Linked DNA regions of Dinghuibacter silviterrae. The protein of the gene in region 1 interacts with the protein of each later gene in a pairwise test. Links are inferred from orthologs where the notes say so. Each region holds a gene or a part of one and is shown on either strand. Other genes may lie near its edges.

What was found.
Region 2: the proteins of accC (region 1) and ribD interact in binary tests that used the Escherichia coli proteins (3 or more experiments, as listed by UniProt). The link is inferred for Dinghuibacter silviterrae from one-to-one orthologs.

Annotation. Positions count from the first base shown.
Region 1 is NZ_SODV01000001.1:1,831,531-1,840,891, reverse strand. What follows is about bases 2,295-5,224. They hold accC (acetyl-CoA carboxylase biotin carboxylase subunit), read right to left. Parts: upstream 4,498-5,224; coding sequence 3,091-4,497; downstream 2,295-3,090. Other genes in these bases: efp (elongation factor P), read right to left, coding at 4,988-5,224; accB (acetyl-CoA carboxylase biotin carboxyl carrier protein), read right to left, coding at 4,439-4,906; EDB95_RS08260 (helix-turn-helix domain-containing protein), read right to left, coding at 2,432-3,010; EDB95_RS08265 (HAD-IA family hydrolase), read right to left, coding at 2,295-2,385. Also shown: EDB95_RS08275 (DUF5690 family protein), read left to right, coding at 1-531; EDB95_RS08270 (TIGR03364 family FAD-dependent oxidoreductase), read right to left, coding at 528-1,685; more of EDB95_RS08265, read right to left, coding at 1,690-2,294; more of efp, read right to left, coding at 5,225-5,554; EDB95_RS08240 (TlpA family protein disulfide reductase), read left to right, coding at 5,638-6,168; EDB95_RS08235 (thiol-disulfide oxidoreductase DCC family protein), read right to left, coding at 6,165-6,569; EDB95_RS08230 (YebC/PmpR family DNA-binding transcriptional regulator), read right to left, coding at 6,574-7,296; EDB95_RS08225 (amino acid permease), read right to left, coding at 7,528-9,126; EDB95_RS27255 (hypothetical protein), read left to right, coding at 9,133-9,336; EDB95_RS08220 (dicarboxylate/amino acid:cation symporter), read left to right, coding at 9,299-9,361. UniProt on the Escherichia coli protein: This protein is a component of the acetyl coenzyme A carboxylase complex; first, biotin carboxylase catalyzes the carboxylation of the carrier protein and then the transcarboxylase transfers the carboxyl group to form malonyl-CoA.
Region 2 is NZ_SODV01000002.1:97,958-107,370, forward strand. The notes cover bases 4,338-7,319. They hold ribD (bifunctional diaminohydroxyphosphoribosylaminopyrimidine deaminase/5-amino-6-(5-phosphoribosylamino)uracil reductase RibD), read left to right. Parts: upstream 4,338-5,297; coding sequence 5,298-6,341; downstream 6,342-7,319. Other genes in these bases: EDB95_RS17635 (ExbD/TolR family protein), read left to right, coding at 4,338-4,434; prmC (peptide chain release factor N(5)-glutamine methyltransferase), read right to left, coding at 4,435-5,271; EDB95_RS17650 (IMPACT family protein), read left to right, coding at 6,325-6,933; EDB95_RS17655 (carbohydrate-binding family 9-like protein), read right to left, coding at 6,967-7,319. Outside these bases: EDB95_RS17610 (exo-beta-N-acetylmuramidase NamZ family protein), read right to left, coding at 1-545; EDB95_RS17615 (FKBP-type peptidyl-prolyl cis-trans isomerase), read left to right, coding at 607-1,035; pepT (peptidase T), read left to right, coding at 1,035-2,288; EDB95_RS17625 (SPFH domain-containing protein), read left to right, coding at 2,302-3,255; EDB95_RS17630 (MotA/TolQ/ExbB proton channel family protein), read left to right, coding at 3,317-4,027; more of EDB95_RS17635, read left to right, coding at 4,033-4,337; more of EDB95_RS17655, read right to left, coding at 7,320-8,025; EDB95_RS17660 (3-hydroxybutyryl-CoA dehydrogenase), read right to left, coding at 8,022-8,918; EDB95_RS17665 (carboxypeptidase-like regulatory domain-containing protein), read right to left, coding at 8,926-9,413. UniProt on the Escherichia coli protein: Converts 2,5-diamino-6-(ribosylamino)-4(3h)-pyrimidinone 5'-phosphate into 5-amino-6-(ribosylamino)-2,4(1h,3h)-pyrimidinedione 5'-phosphate.

The DNA.
Region 1 (9,361 bases):
CACCCGGTGGCGCCCTCCGTCTATGCCCAGATCGACACCCCCGTGTCCATCGCCGTTCTTTTGTGCGTGGGCGCCCTGGTCTATATCCGGAGCAACCGCCAGGCCTTCCGGCTCTCGCACCTGCTGATCGTGCTGGGCTTCCTGTCGATCGGGGCGGGTTCCTACCTCTTCTATATCCATGCCATCACGCCCTTTGTCCTGATGTACTTTGCGGCCTTCGGCCTATACCTCGCCTACATCCCCTACCAGGTCATTTTCTTCGAACGCCTGATCGCGGTATTCCGGATCAAGGGGAACATCGGTTTCCTGATCTATGCCGCCGACTCCATCGGCTACGCCGGGAGCGTGGGGGTGCTGTTGTATAAAGAGTTTGGGAAACACGCCCTTAGCTGGGGGTCGTTCTTCACGTGGTCGCTGACCGTGGTGGCGATCATCGGGCTCGGGTGCATCGGGTTGTCTTATCGCTACTTCACGCAGAAGATGCGCGGCGAGGCGCCGCCCCAACCCGCCGGGGGCCTGGCAGCGGCCTAGCGCCCGAACAACGCGGTAATACTTTCTTCGGCGTACCCCGCCGCCGACGTCATCCCCTTCCCGCCTATGGCGGTCCGGATATGGATACACCCCTCCAGGTCCTCCTCGACGATGTCCCGTTCCTTGTGCTGCGGATAAAAGCCCGCCCATACCCGGTCCAGGTTGCGGACGTCAAACGAAACGATCCGGGACGCCTCGCGGAGCATCAGCTCGTTGATGTGGCTGTTGATGGAAAAACCCAGGTCGTCCGCCTCCATGGCCCCCGCATACTCGTGCGAGTCACCGATGATGATGCTGCCGTCGTCCGCCTGTTTGAAAAGGATATGAATCCCCCATTGTTTGAGCTCCCGGAGGTGTTCCGGCACGGAGAGCCCGGCAAAAGAAGGACATTGTTCAAAAGATTCGTAGCGGCGGATCGTCAGACCCGTCAGGACGTTGCCGTGAAGCGCTACCGAAGGCATGGGCCTGGTCCGCATCATCTGGAGTTTGCTGACCACGATGCCACTGCGCTCAAACAACTGTGGGAACAGCAGCTTAAATTCTCCGCCGTTGCACACAATTGCTTTAGCGGCAAAGATCGTTTCCCCCGCGTTCGTTACCACGGCGACCCCGTCCCCGCTGGGCCGGCAGTCCACTGCGGTGGTCAGCGTACGGTACGTAAACCTGGGGAACGACTCCTGCATAAAATCGAGCAGCCGGTAGATCATGGCTTCCGGTGCCACGCTGACTTCTTCGGGGAAAAAAAGCCCTTCCCGGCAATACCCGGCTTGCAGCGCGGGCCAGCGTTCCAGGCAGGCCGCGGGGCTCAGCATCGAAACGGGATACGCGCGGCCGGTCATGACCTCGTGCAGCTCGTGTAAGAGCTGTTGTTCCTCCGGGTCCGACGCGATATACACCGTCCCGCCGGGGCGTACGGTAATGTCCGCGCGTTCCTGGATAAACCGGTACCATTCGAGGCTGCGGCGGCCGTAGTCGAACCAGCGGCCGGCCATCCCGCTCGGGACCACCTGGCCAAAATTGCGGACGGTGGCCTGTACCGGGTAGCGGTCTTTTTCCAGGAGGGTCACCGACAAGCCCCGCCTCAAGGCATGAAAAGCATGAAACGTACCCAGTACCCCGGCGCCAACGACGAGGAGGTCATGTTTATCAGGCATAAACTTAATTGACGCTTTCGAGGATAGGGATGAGTTCCTCCATGTGGTCGATGATATGGGTCGGGTGGTATTTCCGCAACTCCTCCCGGGTAAAGGCACCCGTGGTCACCCCTATGGAGAACAAACAACCCGCGTTGAGCCCTTCGTTGATGTCCACCTCGGTATCCCCGATCTTGACGACTTGACGGGGGTCCGAAATACCGGCCTCGTCCATCATCTTTTGGATCATAAAGGGTGCGGGACGCCCGGAGGGAACCTCGTCGCTCGCAACAATATAGTCGACTTTGCCTTCCTTTTCCCACCCCAGACGGTCGACGATCGCGGTGGCGATGTCTTTTGAAAAACCCGTATCCAGGCCGATTTTGACACCCTTTTCTTTCAGGTAGGAGAAGACCCTGTCCACACCCGGCAGGGGTTCGACACCCTGGCCGGTTTTGTAATAGTTGATCATCAGCTCCACAAAACGGTCGTGGATCGAATGGATGAGCCCCTCGCTGATCTTCGCGGGGTTGGGTTCGTATTTGTCCAACAGCATACGAATGGCCACCGGCTTTTTATACCCCATCAGGGGGTTTACTTCTTCTTTGGCGATGGTATACCCATGCTCCCCCATAGCCTGGGCAAAAGCAATGGCGACATTTCCCCCGTCCAGCACCGTGGTACCGGCAATATCGAATACGACCAATTGTACCTTATTCATGGCACAAATGTATAGTATAATTAAACTTTTGGACCTTAAAAAGATGTTATTTCTCCATGAAAAAGTAGACGACGAGCATGAGGGCATCGTCCTCCCCCACATTTTTGGGGTTGTGGGGTTCCCGGGCATCGAAGTAGATGGAGTCACCAGGTCCGAGCATGTATTTTTTGTCGCCTATAGTATACTCCACTTCCCCGGAGATGACGTATTTGTATTCGAAGGCGTCCGTACGAACGGGGGCCCGCCGGGAATTTTTTTGCAACCGGAGCAGGACAATGTCGATGTGCCGGTCCTGGACGTGGGTGGCCATGATGCGCTGGTAGACGAACCCGCGGGCGTTTTCCTTTTGAAACTCCTGGTAATCCTGCTTTTTGCGGACCACCACCTTATCCTCTTCCCCGTTTTCCCCTTGCAGCTCGTCAAAAAAGGCATTCAGATCGATGTTCAGGGAGCGGATGATGCTCAGCAACACCGTGAGGGAAGGGACGGTCCGGTTGTTCTCGATCTGGGAAATAAAACCCTTGGTAACCCCCGCTTTGTCTGCAAGCTCCTGGATGGTGATGTGGCGTTCCTTGCGTTTTTCCTTGATCTTGTTGCTGATCTGGAGAATGACGTCTTTTTGCATGGCAAAATAAAAGTAACAAAAAAGCCGGCTCCAAAGGGCCGGCTTTTGTTAATTCGCTAATGACGGGTGCGCCCGGGGCGCTATTGCAACACGAAAGTTTCCAGGAATTTGGTCGTAAAGTTTCCTTTCCGGAAGTCTTCGTTCCGCATGAGCTGCTGGTGGAACGGTATGGTTGTCTTGACGCCCTCGATGACGTATTCGCTGAGCGCGCGGCTCATGGTGTCGATCGCCTCTTCCCGGGTCCGGGCCACGGCGATGATCTTCCCGATCATGGAGTCGTAGTAAGGAGGGATGACATACCCGGCATAGATGTGGGAATCCACACGCACCCCGTGCCCGCCCGGCTGGTGCAGGACGGTAATCTTGCCGGGGGACGGACGGAAGTCGTTGTAGGGATCTTCCGCGTTGATCCGGCATTCGATGGCGTGCATTTCGGGGATATAGTTGCGCCCGCTGATGGGTACACCGGCCGCGATCTTGATCTGTTCCTTGATCAGGTCGTAGTTGATGACTTCCTCGGTCACGCAGTGCTCCACCTGGATCCGCGTGTTCATCTCCATGAAGTAGAAGTTGCGGTGTTTGTCCACGAGGAATTCGATGGTGCCCACGCTCTCGTAGTTGATGGCGGAAGCCGCCTTGATGGCTGCCTCCCCCATTTTCTCCCGGAGCTCCGGTGTCATGAACGGGGAAGGGGATTCCTCCACCAGTTTCTGGTGGCGGCGCTGGATGGAACAGTCGCGCTCGCTAAGGTGACACACCTTGCCGTACTGGTCGCCGGCAACCTGGATTTCGATATGCCGGGGTTCTTCCACGAACTTCTCCATGTAGATCCCGTCGTTCTTAAACGAAGCCAGGGCCTCGGCCTTGGCCGTATTGTACGCCCTTTCGAGCTCACTGTCTTCCCATACGACGCGCATCCCTTTACCACCGCCGCCGGCGGTAGCCTTGATGATCACCGGGTAGCCCATGTCGTGTGCAATGGACCTGGCCTGATCAAGGCTCTCCAGGAGACCGTCGCTCCCGGGGATGACCGGCACGCCGGCCTTGATCATGGTTTCTTTGGCGGTGATCTTATCCCCCATCGACCGGATCATCGCCGGGGTGGGTCCGATAAATTTGATCCCGTGTTCCGTACAGATCTCTGCAAAACGGGCGTTTTCCGCCAGGAATCCGTACCCCGGATGAACGGCGTCCGCATTGGTGATCTCCGCGGCGGCCATCAGGCGGGTGATGTTCAAATAGGAGTCGGAGCTGGCAGGTTTTCCTATACACACGGCCTCGTCCGCAAAACGGACGTGCAAACTATCTTTATCCGCGGTGGAATATACGGCTACGGTCTTAATGCCCATTTCCCGGCACGTCCTGATGACCCGTAACGCGATTTCCCCACGATTTGCAATCAATACTTTTTTAAACATCAGCTTCAGATTAGGGTTCGACCAGGAATAGCGGTTGGTCGTATTCCACGGGAGAGGCGTCTTCGACAAGGATCTTTACGATCTTCCCGCTGACCTCGCTCTCGATCTCGTTGAACAATTTCATGGCCTCGATGATGCACACGACCTTGCCCGGGTTTACCTCGTCGCCTGCTTCCACGAAGTTCGGCTTGTCCGGAGAGGACTTACGGTAGAAGGTGCCGATCATGGGGCTTTTGATGGTGATGAGGTTGTCCGATTTCGGCGCCGGCGCCGGTGCGGGCGCGGGGCGTGCTGCCGTTTCAACCGGCGCGGGTGCCGCAGGGAGCACCTGGACGGGTGCAGGAGCTGCTACTACGGTATGAACCTGGTCTTCCTTTTGCTTGATCGTTATCTTAAAGTCCTTTTCTTCAACGCTGATCTCACCAATGTTCGATTTGTTGATGATCTTGATGAGCTCCTGAATTTGTTTGAAATCCATGGGTTTGTGTGTTTTGGGTTTTAAAGGGCCCCTGTAGGGGGCGGACCGCAGGCGATCAAAGATCGCCGAAGGTCGGGCGGCCTATTCTTTGACGCGCTCGATATATTCACCGGTCTTGGTATTGACGCGGATCAACTCCCCCTCGTCCACGAAAAGCGGTACCATCACCGTGGCCCCCGTCTCGACGGTAGCCGGTTTCAGGGTACGGGTGGCCGTATCCCCTTTCACCCCCGGTTCTGCATAGGTCACCCGGACGACGATCTTGTCGGGGAGTTCCACGCCCATGGGCTGTTCGGTTTCCCCGTTGATCAGCACGGCCACTTCCTGGCCGTCCCTTAGGAACTGGGGCGCGTCCACCAGATTTTCCCCCATGACGATCTGTTCGAAGGTCTCGTTGTCCATGAAATTGTACCCGGAATCGTCTTTATAAAGGAACTGAAAAGCCTTTTTTTCTACCCTTACCGGGAAGATCGTGTCCCCGGAGTTCCACGTGTGTTCGATGGTGCGTGCATTGTCCACGCCCTTGAGCTTTGCCCAAACCTTTGCCGCAGCACGGGCCGTTTTGTTTTGACCAAATTCGACCACGGAATACAACCCGCCGTCCAATTTTATGATCAAACCCGTCCTGATGTCCGAAGTATTTGCCATAGTTAAAGTTTACAAAAAAAGGGTATTTAGTGCGCAAATATATATAGATCACAAAATACCACCTCTTTTTTGTTAATTGCAGAATGAAGAAAAACCTATACCTGCTGGCCCTGGCTGCCAGTCTGTTGATGGCCGTTCCCGGTAAAAGCCAGCAAACATCGCCCCAGCAGCCCCAGGAGCCCCAGTTGCCCTATCAATCCGACAAAACCCTTCCATCATTCAATATCCTGGAAGTGGACAGCACCACCATTTTCAATACCAAAAAGCTGCCGTCGGGCAAACCCATCGTGCTGATGTATTTCAGCCCTGATTGTGAACACTGCCAGCACCAGACGGAGGCGATCCTGAGTAAAATGGATTCCCTCAAAGGCGTCCGGTTCGTGATGCTCACTTCGCTGCCCTTCGACAAAATGAAGAATTTCTACTTCTATTATAAACTGGCGGACTATAAGAACATCACCATGGGCCGGGACTACGAGTTTTTCTTTTCCCGTCACTATGGCTCTCAATATGTGCCCTACCTGGCCATATATGACCGCCACAAGAAACTGGTAAAGGTTTTCGACGGCGGGACCACGGTGACCAACCTGATTCAACTGGTAACCCAGGACTAGGGCAGGAACCGGGCCCTTAGGGCTGGCGTGGGGATCATGCACGCCTCCCGCTTCCCAAACCACCGGTAGCGGTTGCGCGCAATCCAGTCGTAGACCCAATCCCGGAGCCCCCTGGGCAGGACCTTCGCCACAGCGGTCCACCGCCAGCCCAGTATCCAAAGTGTTTCGAGGACCGCGTCGGAACGGCTATATAGTTTTCCTCTATCGACTAAAAATACAGACCCTCCCTGCTCGGGGAGGGTCTCTTTTATGCCCAGCTCGGTGAGTATTTTTTTGGCACTTTCCCCCTGTAACGGGGCGAACAGGAATATCTTACCCTTGTCGTGTCTGATCACGAATTGAACGGAGCGGTTGCAAAGATTGCAAACCCCGTCAAACAACAAGAGGGGTCCCTGCTCCATACGATCAACCCATGTTGTGGAAAACCTTGCTGACGTCGTCGTCCTGCTCCAGCTTATCGATCAACTTGGACACTTCCTCCGCCTGGAGGTCCGTCACCGGTACGGTCACCGACGGGATCCATTCGTTCTCCGCGCTGATGGGCGTAATCCCCTTGTCTTCCAGCGCTTTCTGCAGCTTGCCGAAGTCGGCAAAGGCGCACCGGAGGACCAGGATGGGTTCGTCGTTCTCGCCGGTGCTCTCGCCCAGCTCGTCCAGACCGAAATCGATCAACTCCAGCTCCAGGTCATCCTGGTTCAGTCCCTCGGGATGCAACCGGAAAACCCCCATTTTTTTAAACTGGAAACTCACGCTCCCGTTGGTACCCAGGGCCCCGCCACCCTTCGTAAAATGGCTGCGCAGGTTGGCGACCGTACGGGTATTGTTGTTCGTCGCGGCTTCCACGAGGATGGCCACGCCGTGGGGACCGTATCCTTCGTACAGGATTTCGTCATAGTTCTCGGAATCCTTACCCATGGCACGTTTGATGGCGGCTTCCACCCGGTCTTTGGGCATGTTGACGCTTTTGGCGTTCTGCATGCACCGCCTGAGTGCGGGGTTGGTGGCAGGATCACCGCCCCCCGCCTTTACGGCAATGGCGATGTCTTTCCCGATCCGGGTAAATTGTTTCGCCATCCTGTCCCAGCGGGCGAACATCGTGGATTTGCGGACTTCAAATATGCGACCCATAAAATCTTTCTATTCTATTCAAAAAGGAAGGCAAAGGTAATAAAATCCGGTTTGAACCGCCGCAAGCATGCCTCAAAAGCAAGGTGGTGTGTCTTTTTTCTTCTTTTCCGTAGGGTTTAGGCACGCATTGCCGGTTTAAATCCTACGGAAAAGAAGAAAAAAGACACACCACCTTGCTTTGTCAGCGGGCCGCTATGTGCGCTATGCGACGCTTTATAGGGCCGTAGAGCGTTATGCGGCTTCTTGTAGTTTCCCGTTTTGAACGCGGAGCTTGCTGTTTTTCTTGCTATAAGCGAAATAGACGACCAACCCCAGGATCATCCAGGAGAAGGCGGCTTCGAGGGTGTTGACGTCCAGGGCGATAATCATGCCGGCGCAGACCAGGATACCGAGGATAGGCACCAACGGGACCAGGGGGGTCTTGAAGGGGCGCTCTACCTCGGGGTTCGACCGGCGCATCACCCAAACCCCGGCGCTGACCAGGACGAAGGCGAAAAGGGTTCCGAAGGAGGTCAGGTCACCTGCCACGCTTTCGGGAATAAAAGCCGCGAACAGACCGGCGAAAACGAAAAGGATCAAATTCGACTTGTAGGGCGTCCGGAACTTCGGGTGCAGGTCGGAAAACACTTTGGGCAAAAGACCGTCGGTGGACATGGTGTAAAAGACCCGCGACTGCCCCAGGAGCATCACCAGGATGACGGAGGAGAAACCCATCAGGATGGCGATCGTGACCAATGTGCTCAGCCAGTGATACCCTGTCATGTAGGTGCGGATGGCGTATGCCACGGAGGCTTCCTTGCCCTGGAGCTCGAATTCCCTCCAGTTGGCGACGCCCGTCAGGACGTAGGAGAACAGAATATACAGGATGGTGCAAACGATCAGCGACCCTAAGATGCCCTTTGGCATGTCCTTTTTGGGGTTTTTGGCTTCCTGGGCGGCGGTGGATACTGCGTCGAACCCGATGAAGGCAAAGAATACGATGCTCGCCCCTCCAAGGATGCCGGGTATACCGTGTTTAAAGAACCCTTCGTGACCGGGTGTCCCTTCGGGAATCACATAGGGCGTATGGTTGGCCGGGTTGATGAAGTGCCAACCCAAGGCAATGAAAACCAATACGATAGACACTTTTATAACCACGATGATGGAGTTCACCAGCGCGGACTCGGCGGTACCTTTGATCAGCAGAAGGCTGAGGATCAAGAGGATAAATAAGGCGGGTATGTTGACCAACCCATGGTAGGTCGTGACCAGGCTATGGAGTTGCGGGGTCAGACCGGTCAGTTGCCGGTCGCTGAGCATCAGTACCCCTTCTTTAGCGGTCTTCGCAAGGTCCGCGGGGAACGAAGCGACGCTGGAGCCGACGACCGTGTTGATGTGCTCGAACGGCGAGTGACACCATTTATAGGGTATCTGGTATCCAAAATCCGCCAAGAGTTTATTGAGGTATTCGCTCCAGGAAATCGACACCGTCGTGGCGCCGAGGGCGTATTCCATGATCAGGGCCCAGCCGATGATCCAGGCGATCAGCTCGCCCAGGGTGGCGTAGGCATAAGTATAGGCGCTGCCCGCGATGGGGATCATGGCGGCAAATTCAGCATAACAAAGACCGGCAAACACGCAGCCAATGGCAGCCACCACGAAGGAAATCGTCACGGCGGGGCCGGCGGCTTCCGCAGAGGCGGCGGCGGTCCGGACGAACAGCCCGGCCCCGATAATGGCGCCAACGCCGAGGGCTACCAGGTTTCCCGGTCCCAGCGTACGTTTCAGCCCATGACTATCGGAGGCCTGGGCCAGCAGTTGTCCCAGTGGTTTCTTTACAAACAAACTCATACAAAGATGATTCTGGTTTTGATGGTGAGAAAGGGGCAAAATAAGGAAAAATGTGGTCCCGCTGCCGCCAATAGTGGAAAAACCTATATTGCGGCGTTAAACACCGCCGTCCATGGAGTTGAAGCCGACCGCGCGAAAGCCGAACCGATTGAGCCTTTTTATATTTATTGCCATGCTGCTGGGCATCGGCCTGGGGACGCTTATCCATGAAACCTCGACGGCAAAGGCGTCTGCA
Region 2 (9,413 bases), on another replicon or contig:
ATCGGCTGCATACCGACAAAGGACTTAAAACGGGGATCAAGAACAGGGCCATCTACGTAAAAACCGTTGGGGTTCGGCCGGTCAAGAAGGATCAACGGCTTTCCATTGGTCATCGCGGCTTCCAGGAAATATTGAAGAGAAGAGATATAGGTGTACCAGCGGACGCCCACGTCCTGGATGTCAAAAACGAGGACGTCGACGTCCTGGAGCTCGGCGGGGTTGGGCGCCAGGTGTTTGCCGTAGAGGGACACGATGTCCAGACCGGTGGCGGAATCCCGGCCACCGCCCACCGCTTCGCCGGCGTCGGCGTTGCCCCGGAAACCGTGTTCAGGGGAAAAGATCCGGACGACCCGGATGCCCCGGGCGAGGAGGGTGTCTACCAGGTGGGTGGGCCCGACCCGGGAGGTCTGGTTGGCGAAAACCGCCACCCGTTTGCCTTCCAGGAGCTTGAGGTATTGGGCCATGTGCTCCGCGCCGGGGACGATTTGCGCCGCGCAGGGGGCCGCCGCCAGGCTTATCCACAGGAGCCACCATATTTTTATCATTAGCATCGTTTTGAGAGGTCAAAGATGCTAACTTGCAAGCATACTTTAAAAATCTGAAATTATGCAACAAGTAAAAAAGGGGGACAAGGTTCGTGTGCACTATCATGGAAAGCTGACCAATGGAGAAACCTTCGATTCGTCTGAAGGAAGGGCCCCCCTTGAATTCATCGTCGGGGCGGGTATGATGATCAAAGGTTTCGACGCCGCCGTGGTGGGGATGACTTTGGGAGAAAAGAAAACCGTCAATATACCGGCCGCAGAGGCTTATGGAGAATACGAAGCGGACCTGCTCATGGAGTTTCCCCGGGACCAGTTTCCGAAGGGGCTAACGCCGGAAGTCGGGATGCAACTGACGATGACGAACGGGGCGGGGCAGCAGATCCCGGTGACCATCGCAGCCGTCAAAGAGGACGTGGTGGTGCTGGACAGGAACCATTTCCTGGCGGGGAAAGAGCTGGTTTTCGACATTACCCTTGCTGAAATAGTCTGATGCCGCTGGACTACGCCTTTACGGTCAGCGAACGGTTTATGCGCTATGTACGGGTGGATACGCAAAGCGATCCGCAGTCGTCCACCCATCCCTCGACGGAAAAGCAAAAGGACCTTTCCGGGATACTTGTCCGGGAGCTTCACGACATAGGCGTAAGCGACGCGGTGATGGATGACTACGGTTACGTATACGCGACGATCCCCGCCAATACCGGCAAAGCGCTCCCCGTGTTGTGTTTTTGCGCACACGTCGATACCGCACCGGATTGCAGCGGAACGGGGGTCCGGCCCCTGTTGCACCGGCACTTTGACGGAGAGGACATCGTACTCCCCGACGATCCGTCGCAGGTGCTGCGCGTAGAGGACTTTCCCTACCTGAAAGAGCACATCGGCCTGGACATCATCACGGCCAGCGGGACGACCCTTCTCGGGGGGGACGACAAGGCGGGGGTGTCCATCATCATGGACCTGGCGCATTACCTGAGCCTGCATCCGGAAGTACAGCACGGCACCATCCGGATACTTTTTACCCCGGATGAGGAAGTGGGCAGGGGGACTGCCAAGGTGGACCTGGCGAGGCTGGGCGCCGACTATGGCTATACGCTGGACGGGGGCGAGGCGGGGTCGCTGGAAGACGAGACCTTTAACGCGGACGCCGTTCAGATCGATATTACGGGCATCAGTGCCCACCCGGGTTATGCGAAGGGTAAAATGGTCAACGCGCTAAAGGTCGCCGGGGAATTGCTGGCGGCCTTGCCAAAAGACAAGCTGGCGCCCGAGGTGACGGACAAACGGGAGGGCTTTGTCCACCCGGTCCGTTGCGAAGGCATGGCGGAAAAAGCGACCGTGGAGTTTATCGTCCGGGATTTTACGGTAGAAGGACTAAAGGACCACGAGCGTACCTTGTACGAGCTGGCCAGGAAGGTCGTGAGCGCTCACCCGGGCGCGGAGCTTTCATTTGACGTGACGGAACAATACCGCAATATGAAGAATATCCTTGAGCAGCACCCGAAGGTGACGTTGTATGCGCAGGAAGCGATCCGCCGTACGGGGCTCAAGGTTCGCGCGGAAAGCATCAGGGGTGGCACGGACGGCAGCCGGCTTAGCTATATGGGGCTGCCTTGTCCCAACCTGTTTACAGGGATGCAGGGGATCCATTCGCGCCGGGAATGGATCGGGGTGTCGGATATGGAAGCCGCGGTGGAGACCCTGGTGCACCTGGTTCAGGTGTGGGCGGAACATAGCGAAGAATAAACCACATATCGATATGAACTATATTCCCTTTATAGGACTCTTTATCCTGGTGATCCTGATTTTTTCCGGTCTGGTGACCGTGGCCCAGGGAAACGTGGCCGTCGTGACCCTGTTTGGCAGCTACCGGCGGATCCTCCGGCCGGGGCTCAATTTCAAGATCCCTATCCTGGAGCAGATCTACCGGAAGATCAGCATCCAGAACCGTTCGGTGGAGCTGGAATTCCAGGCGGTGACCGTGGACCAGGCCAACGTCTATTTCAAGGCCATGCTCCTGTATGCCGTTCAGAACGCCGACGAGGAGACGATCAAAAAGGTGGCGTTTAAATTTATCAGCGAACGGGACTTTATGCAGGCCCTGGTGCGTACCATAGAGGGGACCATCCGCGGCTTCGTGGCGACCAAAAAGCAGGCAGAGATCCTGGGTCTGCGCAGGGAGATCGTTGAATACGTAAAGGCACAGCTCGACCATGCGCTGGAAGAATGGGGTTATCACCTCATGGACCTTCAGATCAACGACATTACTTTCGACAAGGCCATCATCGACTCCATGAGCCGTGTGGTCGCGTCCAATAACCTAAAGGCGGCCGCCGAGAACGAGGGGCAGGCCCTCCTGATCACCAAGACCAAGGCCGCCGAAGCGGAAGGGAACGCCATCAAGATCTCGGCAGCAGCGGAGCGGGAGGCTGCCATGCTCCGGGGACAAGGGGTGGCCCTTTTCCGGGAAGAAGTCGCCAAGGGGCTTAGCCACGCCGCCGAAGAGATGAAACAAGCGAACCTGGATACCAACGTCATCCTGTTCAGCATGTGGACGGAAGCCCTCAAGAACTTCGCGGAAGTGGGGAAGGGGAACGTCATTTTCCTGGACGGCTCCAGCGAAGGCATGCAGAAGACCATGGGGCAAATCATGGCGTTCCTGCAGATGAACCTGACGACCAAGGCAGATTCCAAGGGGTCGAATACTAATTAACACTATTTTGCGTTACTTAGGTACCTGAAAAATTTACTTTTGCCCATAAATCCTAACAGGAATGACCCCTATTTTGCTTCAATTGACCGGTGATTCTGTCCGTAAAATAACCGATTCCCTTGCCCACGCCCAGGCGACCGCTGCCCCTGCCCAAACGATGAACGTGATCGACCTGCTGATCAAGGGCGGATGGATGATGGTGCCCCTGGGTCTTTTGAGCCTTATAGCGGTATTCGTTTTCTTCGAGCGGTATTTCTATATCCGCAAGGTGTCCAAGTCGGACGACAATTTCATGAACATCATCCGCGACCACATCATCAACGGGAACGTCCAGGCGGCGCGCAGCCTCGCCAAAAATACGGCAAACCCGGTCGCGCGGGTGATCGACAAGGGGATACAGCGGATCGGAAAACCCATCGACGCGATCGAGAACAGCATGGAGAATATCGGGAACCTGGAGATCTACAAGATGGAACAAAACCTCGGCATCCTGAGCGTCATCGCCCGGATCGCACCGATGTTTGGATTTCTGGGGACGATCGTCGGGATGATCCAATTGTTTTACGAGATTACATCGACAGGGGTATACGACCTGACCACCATTGCCGGTGGTATTTATGTCAAAATGATCACCAGCGCCTCCGGTCTGATCATCGGCCTGCTGGCATTTGTGGGCTACAGCTTTCTCCATACGCAGATCGACAAATGCGCCAATAAGATGGAGCGCGCCAGCTCCGACTTTATCGATATTTTACAAGAACCCACCCGATAAACCGTATGCAACTGCGATCCAGACGAATGAGGGCCCATGATGCCGAAGTAAGCACGGATGCGCTGAATGACATCCTGTTTATCCTGGTGATGTTCTTCCTGATTGTCTCTACGCTGGCCAACCCGAACGTGATCAAGGTCACTCAGCCAAAATCAAAAGCCGACACCAAGGCCAAACAATCGGTCGTCGTTTCTATAGACGCCAACAAACAGTATTATGTCGGATCGGACAAGGTGACGATCGACCAGCTCAAGGCGGCCTTGATACCGGTTCTGGCGAAGGAAAACGGGGAGCCGACCATCGTCATCAACTCCGACAAGACAGTGCCTATCGACTATGCCGTTGCGGTGATGCGGATTGCCCGGGAGTTGAATGCGAGGACGGTGTTGTCGGTGGATAACAAATAATTATCGTCTTGCCCGGATCATCCGGTCTTTGCCCTGCATATCCTTTTTTAGGGTGACTTCGTTCAGGCCTTCACTTTCGAAGAGCGCGGCTGTTTGGGGGCCGAGGGATTCGTTGATCTCTACGTATAGTACGGTCCCCGCATTTGTGACGCGGGCGAGCTTTCTATAGAATACAAGTGCGTCGTCGTCGGGTACGAACAGTGCCAGGTGCGGTTCCTGGGTGAGGACGCGGTCGTGCATCGCGGCCTTTTCTTTTTCTGCGATATAAGGAGGGTTACTTACCAGGATGTCGACCGCCGGAAGCGTTGTCCAGGTGGATTTGTCCAGGAAGTCCGCCTGGATGAAGCGGACCGGTGCGTGGTGGCGTTCGGCGTTGGCGCGGGCTATGGTTAACGCGCCGGGGGAGACATCCAGGGCGTGGATCGCGGCGTTGGGGAGGTGTTTTTGAAGGGCGATGGGGATGCAGCCGCTGCCGGTGCCGATGTCGAGGATGCGCGGGGCGCCGCTGCGGGCGTCTTCGACGATCCAGTGTACAAGCTCTTCCGTTTCGGGCCGCGGGATCAGGACGTCTTCGTTGACATGGAAAAGGAGCCCATCGAACCAAGCCTCCCCAAGCACATACTGGACAGGCCGCTGGCGCAGGAGCTGGGCGAGGTCGGCTTCAAGTTGGGCGGCCTGCCCGGGGGCCAGGGGATCGGTCTTGCGGAGGATGCGGTCCATGCGTCGCAGACCCAGGCGGCTTTCCAGGACGAGGTCGGCCACGGAAGCGGCCTCGCGAGGGTCGTAGACCGCCAGGAGGGAGCGGGTGAGGTATTCGTAGGCGGCGCCGGTCGTCATGGCTGCAAACGTAGTACTTTTGCAGCATGAGCACGCACGAAAGGTATATGCGGCGTTGTCTGCAACTGGCGGCCCTGGGGGCGGGGAGCGTGGCGCCCAACCCCATGGTCGGTGCGGTGTTGGTGTACCGCGACCTGGTGATCGGTGAGGGGTATCACCAGCGCTATGGACAGGCGCATGCGGAAGTCCATTGCATCAGGGATGCGGAGGAACGGTTTGCGGCGGGGCAGTGGGCGAACTTAGGTTTTGCCGACGCGGGGGCTTTGCTGGCGGCGTCGACCTTGTATGTGTCGCTGGAGCCTTGCGCTCATCATGGGAAAACGCCCCCCTGTGCGGACCTGGTGGTGGCGAAAGGCATCCGGCGCGTGGTCGTGGGGGTGCGTGATCCATTTCCGGAAGTGAATGGTAAAGGCATCGACAAACTGCTCCGGGCGGGGATCGAAGTGATTTGTCCAGTGTTGGAGGAGGACTGCATGGCGCTCAACAGGCGTTTTTTCACTTTTCATACAAAGCACCGGCCCTATATCATCCTGAAGTGGGCGCAAAGCGCGGATGGGTGTATTGGCCGGGAGGGACAGCGGATCGCGGTGTCCAATGCCTGGTCGAAACGGCTTGTCCATCGCTGGCGGAGTGAGGAGGCCTCGATCCTTGTGGGGGGGCATACGGCAAGGGTGGACGATCCGGCACTGACGAACCGGTACTGGCCGGGACCCAGTCCGCTCCGGTTGGTGTTGGATCCGGATGGGGTGCTGACCCCGGGTATGAAGGTGCTGGACGGAGAGGCGCCGACGGTGGTGTATCCGACCCGGGACCTTCGCGAAGTCTTGTCGGACCTGCACCGGCGATCAGCCCAAAGCGTGCTGGTGGAAGGGGGCGCCCGTTTGTTAACCTCCTTTATCGCCGGGGGGCTTTTTGACGAAATCCGGGTGATCCGGTCGGAAACGGTGCACCTGCCGGGCGGGATACCCGCCCCCGTTATGCCGGTGGTACCGCTTCAGCGGTCTTTTGCGTTGGGGGACGACCGTGTGTTCATTTATAGTAGTTTTGTGACGCATGGATATTGGGGCTGACGTTTATTATACCATCGACAAGCCGTCGGTGGCTGAATTCAAGGACCGGGGCAGCCGGTTTATTGCTTTTGCCTATCCTATTCTCACCCAGGCCGATTTCAAAGAATGTTTGCAGAAGGTAAAAAAAGAACACCCCAAGGCGGACCACCATTGTTTCGCCTATCGTCTGGGCGTGGATGGTCTTCAGTTCCGTTCGGGGGACGATGGGGAACCCGCGGGCAGTGCGGGGCGGCCGATCCTCGGACAGCTTGATTCCAAAGAACTGACCAATACCGCGGTGATCGTGGTGCGCTATTTCGGGGGAACGCTTTTAGGCGTACCGGGGCTGATCAATGCGTATAAAACCGCAACGGCGCTGGCGCTCCAGGTGGTGCCGATCGTCTCCAAACCGGTGGAGGTGCCGTACGAGCTGCACTTCGACTATACACAACTCAACGACGTGATGCAGGTGGTGCGTCAACAACAGTGCCGTGTGATCGAACAGGACTTGCAACTGTTTTGCCGCATGGTCGTGGGGATACCCAAGGTGCGGCTGACGGAGGCGTTGTACAAGCTTGGGGAGTTGTATACGGTGGAGGTCAAAAAAGTCTGACGCTTTTGCGGCCGCGCACCCTGCGCGGATTTCTCAATGCTGCCGCCCGATATTCCCGTTCGGATCGATGGTCCACGTTTCATGGGTGTCCGGGGCGGTCAGCATCGCAATGAAGGTATGGGCGGTGGCTTCGATGGTGAGCGCCGTGCTATGTCCATCGATCGCGCTTTCCGCGGCCAGGCCAAGCCCGGCGGCATCCGTATAGGTGCCGTGCGTACCGTGATACATCATTTCCCTGTAGGCCACTTCCCAAAGACGGTTTTTTAGCGACTCGGAGAAGGGAAGCGTGAACGCCGTATCGTGGTCTGCAAACAAGAGGTACCCCCAACGCTCTGGAAAGTGCATGTTGATGACGCCTTGCGGGGACCACACCCAGTTGTGCTCGGGTACGTTTTGGCGTTTTACATAATGGCCGTCCTGTACGTCGGTGTCCCATTCGACACGGGAGAAATTGATGCGCCACAGGGACCCGGGGGCGGGCGTTTCTGTGCCGTTACCCATGCTGATGGCGGCGATGGGGACGGCCATTTCCACGGTCCAGCCGCGGTCGGTGTCCCCGGGATGATTGAGGGTACCGTCGATGTGTACGGCCTTTTGGAGACCGGTGGCGTCCCAGGAGATCAACGCGTTCCCGCCGACCCGGTAGGGTTCGGGCAGGTAAAGATCGAAGAGGGTGCCCAGGGCGTTGATCTCCATTTCGAAATAGTGCCTGGCGTTGTTATCGGGGTTGACAAAGACCTCGAAGTCGTTGTCGTGGAAGATGATGTCGTCGTGATGGTTCAGTGTTGCCCATACATCGGGTTCTTCGAGCTGGGCGGCGATATAGAGATAGTGTTCGTCCCACAGCATCTTTGCCCGGGTGCGAAAGCGCGGGCGGGGACGGATATCACCTTCAATATCGGAAAAGTCCCCGGTCCAGGGGGCCGTTTGCCAGGCGGCGTCGTCCAGCCGGCCGTCGATGTGCGGGGGCACGGACGTTTTTTGAACGACATAGTGCAGGGGCATCCGGGTCAGCCGGGTAAGAAGGGCGCTGTCGTCCTGGGCGGTGGCGCGAAGGGCGGACAGGAGCAGGAGGAAAAAGAGGGGTTTCATACGCGGAAGCGGGCGCTGGGCCGCGCATTTTTGGGGCCACCCGTATAGTCGTAAAATCCTTCGCCGCTTTTAATCCCCAGGCGGCCGGCGGTTACCATATTGACCAGGAGGGGACAGGGGGCGTATTTGGGCTGGCCAAAGCCGTCGTGGAGGACGCGCAGGATGGACAGGCAAACGTCCAGGCCGATGAAGTCGGCGAGCTGGAGCGGGCCCATCGGGTGGGCCATGCCGAGCTTCATTACGGTATCGATGGCTTCCACGCCCGCCACGCCTTCATAGAGGCTGAAGATGGCCTCGTTGATCATCGGCATGAGGATGCGGTTGGCGATAAAACCCGGGTAATCGTTGACCACGCACGGCACCTTTTCCAGCCGTTGGGAAAGGGCGACCACGGTGTCGGTCACAGTAGACTGGGTGGCGTACCCGTTGATGACTTCGACGAGTTTCATCACGGGTACCGGATTCATGAAGTGCATGCCGATCACCTGACCCGGCCGGCGCGTGGCCGCGGCGATCCGGGAGATGCTGATGGAGGATGTATTGGTGGCCAGGATGGCGTGTTCCGGTGCCGCCTGGTCGATGCTGCCAAAGATCTGGAGTTTGAGCGTCACGTCTTCGGTGGCGGCCTCGACAACGAGGTCCGCGTCGCGTACGCCCTCCTGGATCGTGGTCACGGTCCGGATGCGGGCCAGGGTGGCGTCTTTTAGCGTCTCAGGGATGCTTCCCTTTGCCACCTGGCGGTCGAGGTTGGCCGCGATGGTGTGCAGGGCTTTGTCCAGGCGCTCTGTGGAAACGTCTACAAGGGTCACCGGGTAGCCGTACTGGGCGAAAGTATGCGCGATTCCATTACCCATGGTACCCGCCCCGATCACTGCAACCGTTTGTTCAGCCATGACGGAACTAATAATTGTCGTCGGAATTGTTTTTGAAGTCACCCCTTTTCCATGCTTTGATAAACTCGCTCCAGGCAAAGGGGTTGAAGATGTTCTGTGGGGGGGCCTGCCCGGTATAATACATGCTCCGGGCCTGTTGCGTCAATTGGTAGTTGGTCATTTCCCGGGCGTCCCTGGGCAGGGTCCTGAGGAGACGCGCCCTTTGCTTCGGGTCCATGTTCTTGGTGGCGGTGGCCATGGCGTCGTCCTTGAACTCCATCGTCACAAAGTCCCGCTCGAACTGTTCCCGGGTGGGCCGGGGCCGGAGCACGACCGTGGTCATATACTTGCTGGTGTCTGCGGACATCAGGGCAACGAGGCTGTATTGATTGCCCACGATATCGGTGGGGACCTTTTTCTCCACCGGGGTATAACCGACGAAGGTGAATTGCAGGACGTCTCCCTTGAGTACGACGATCGAAAACACCCCCTGCTCGTTGGCTACGGCGCCCCTCC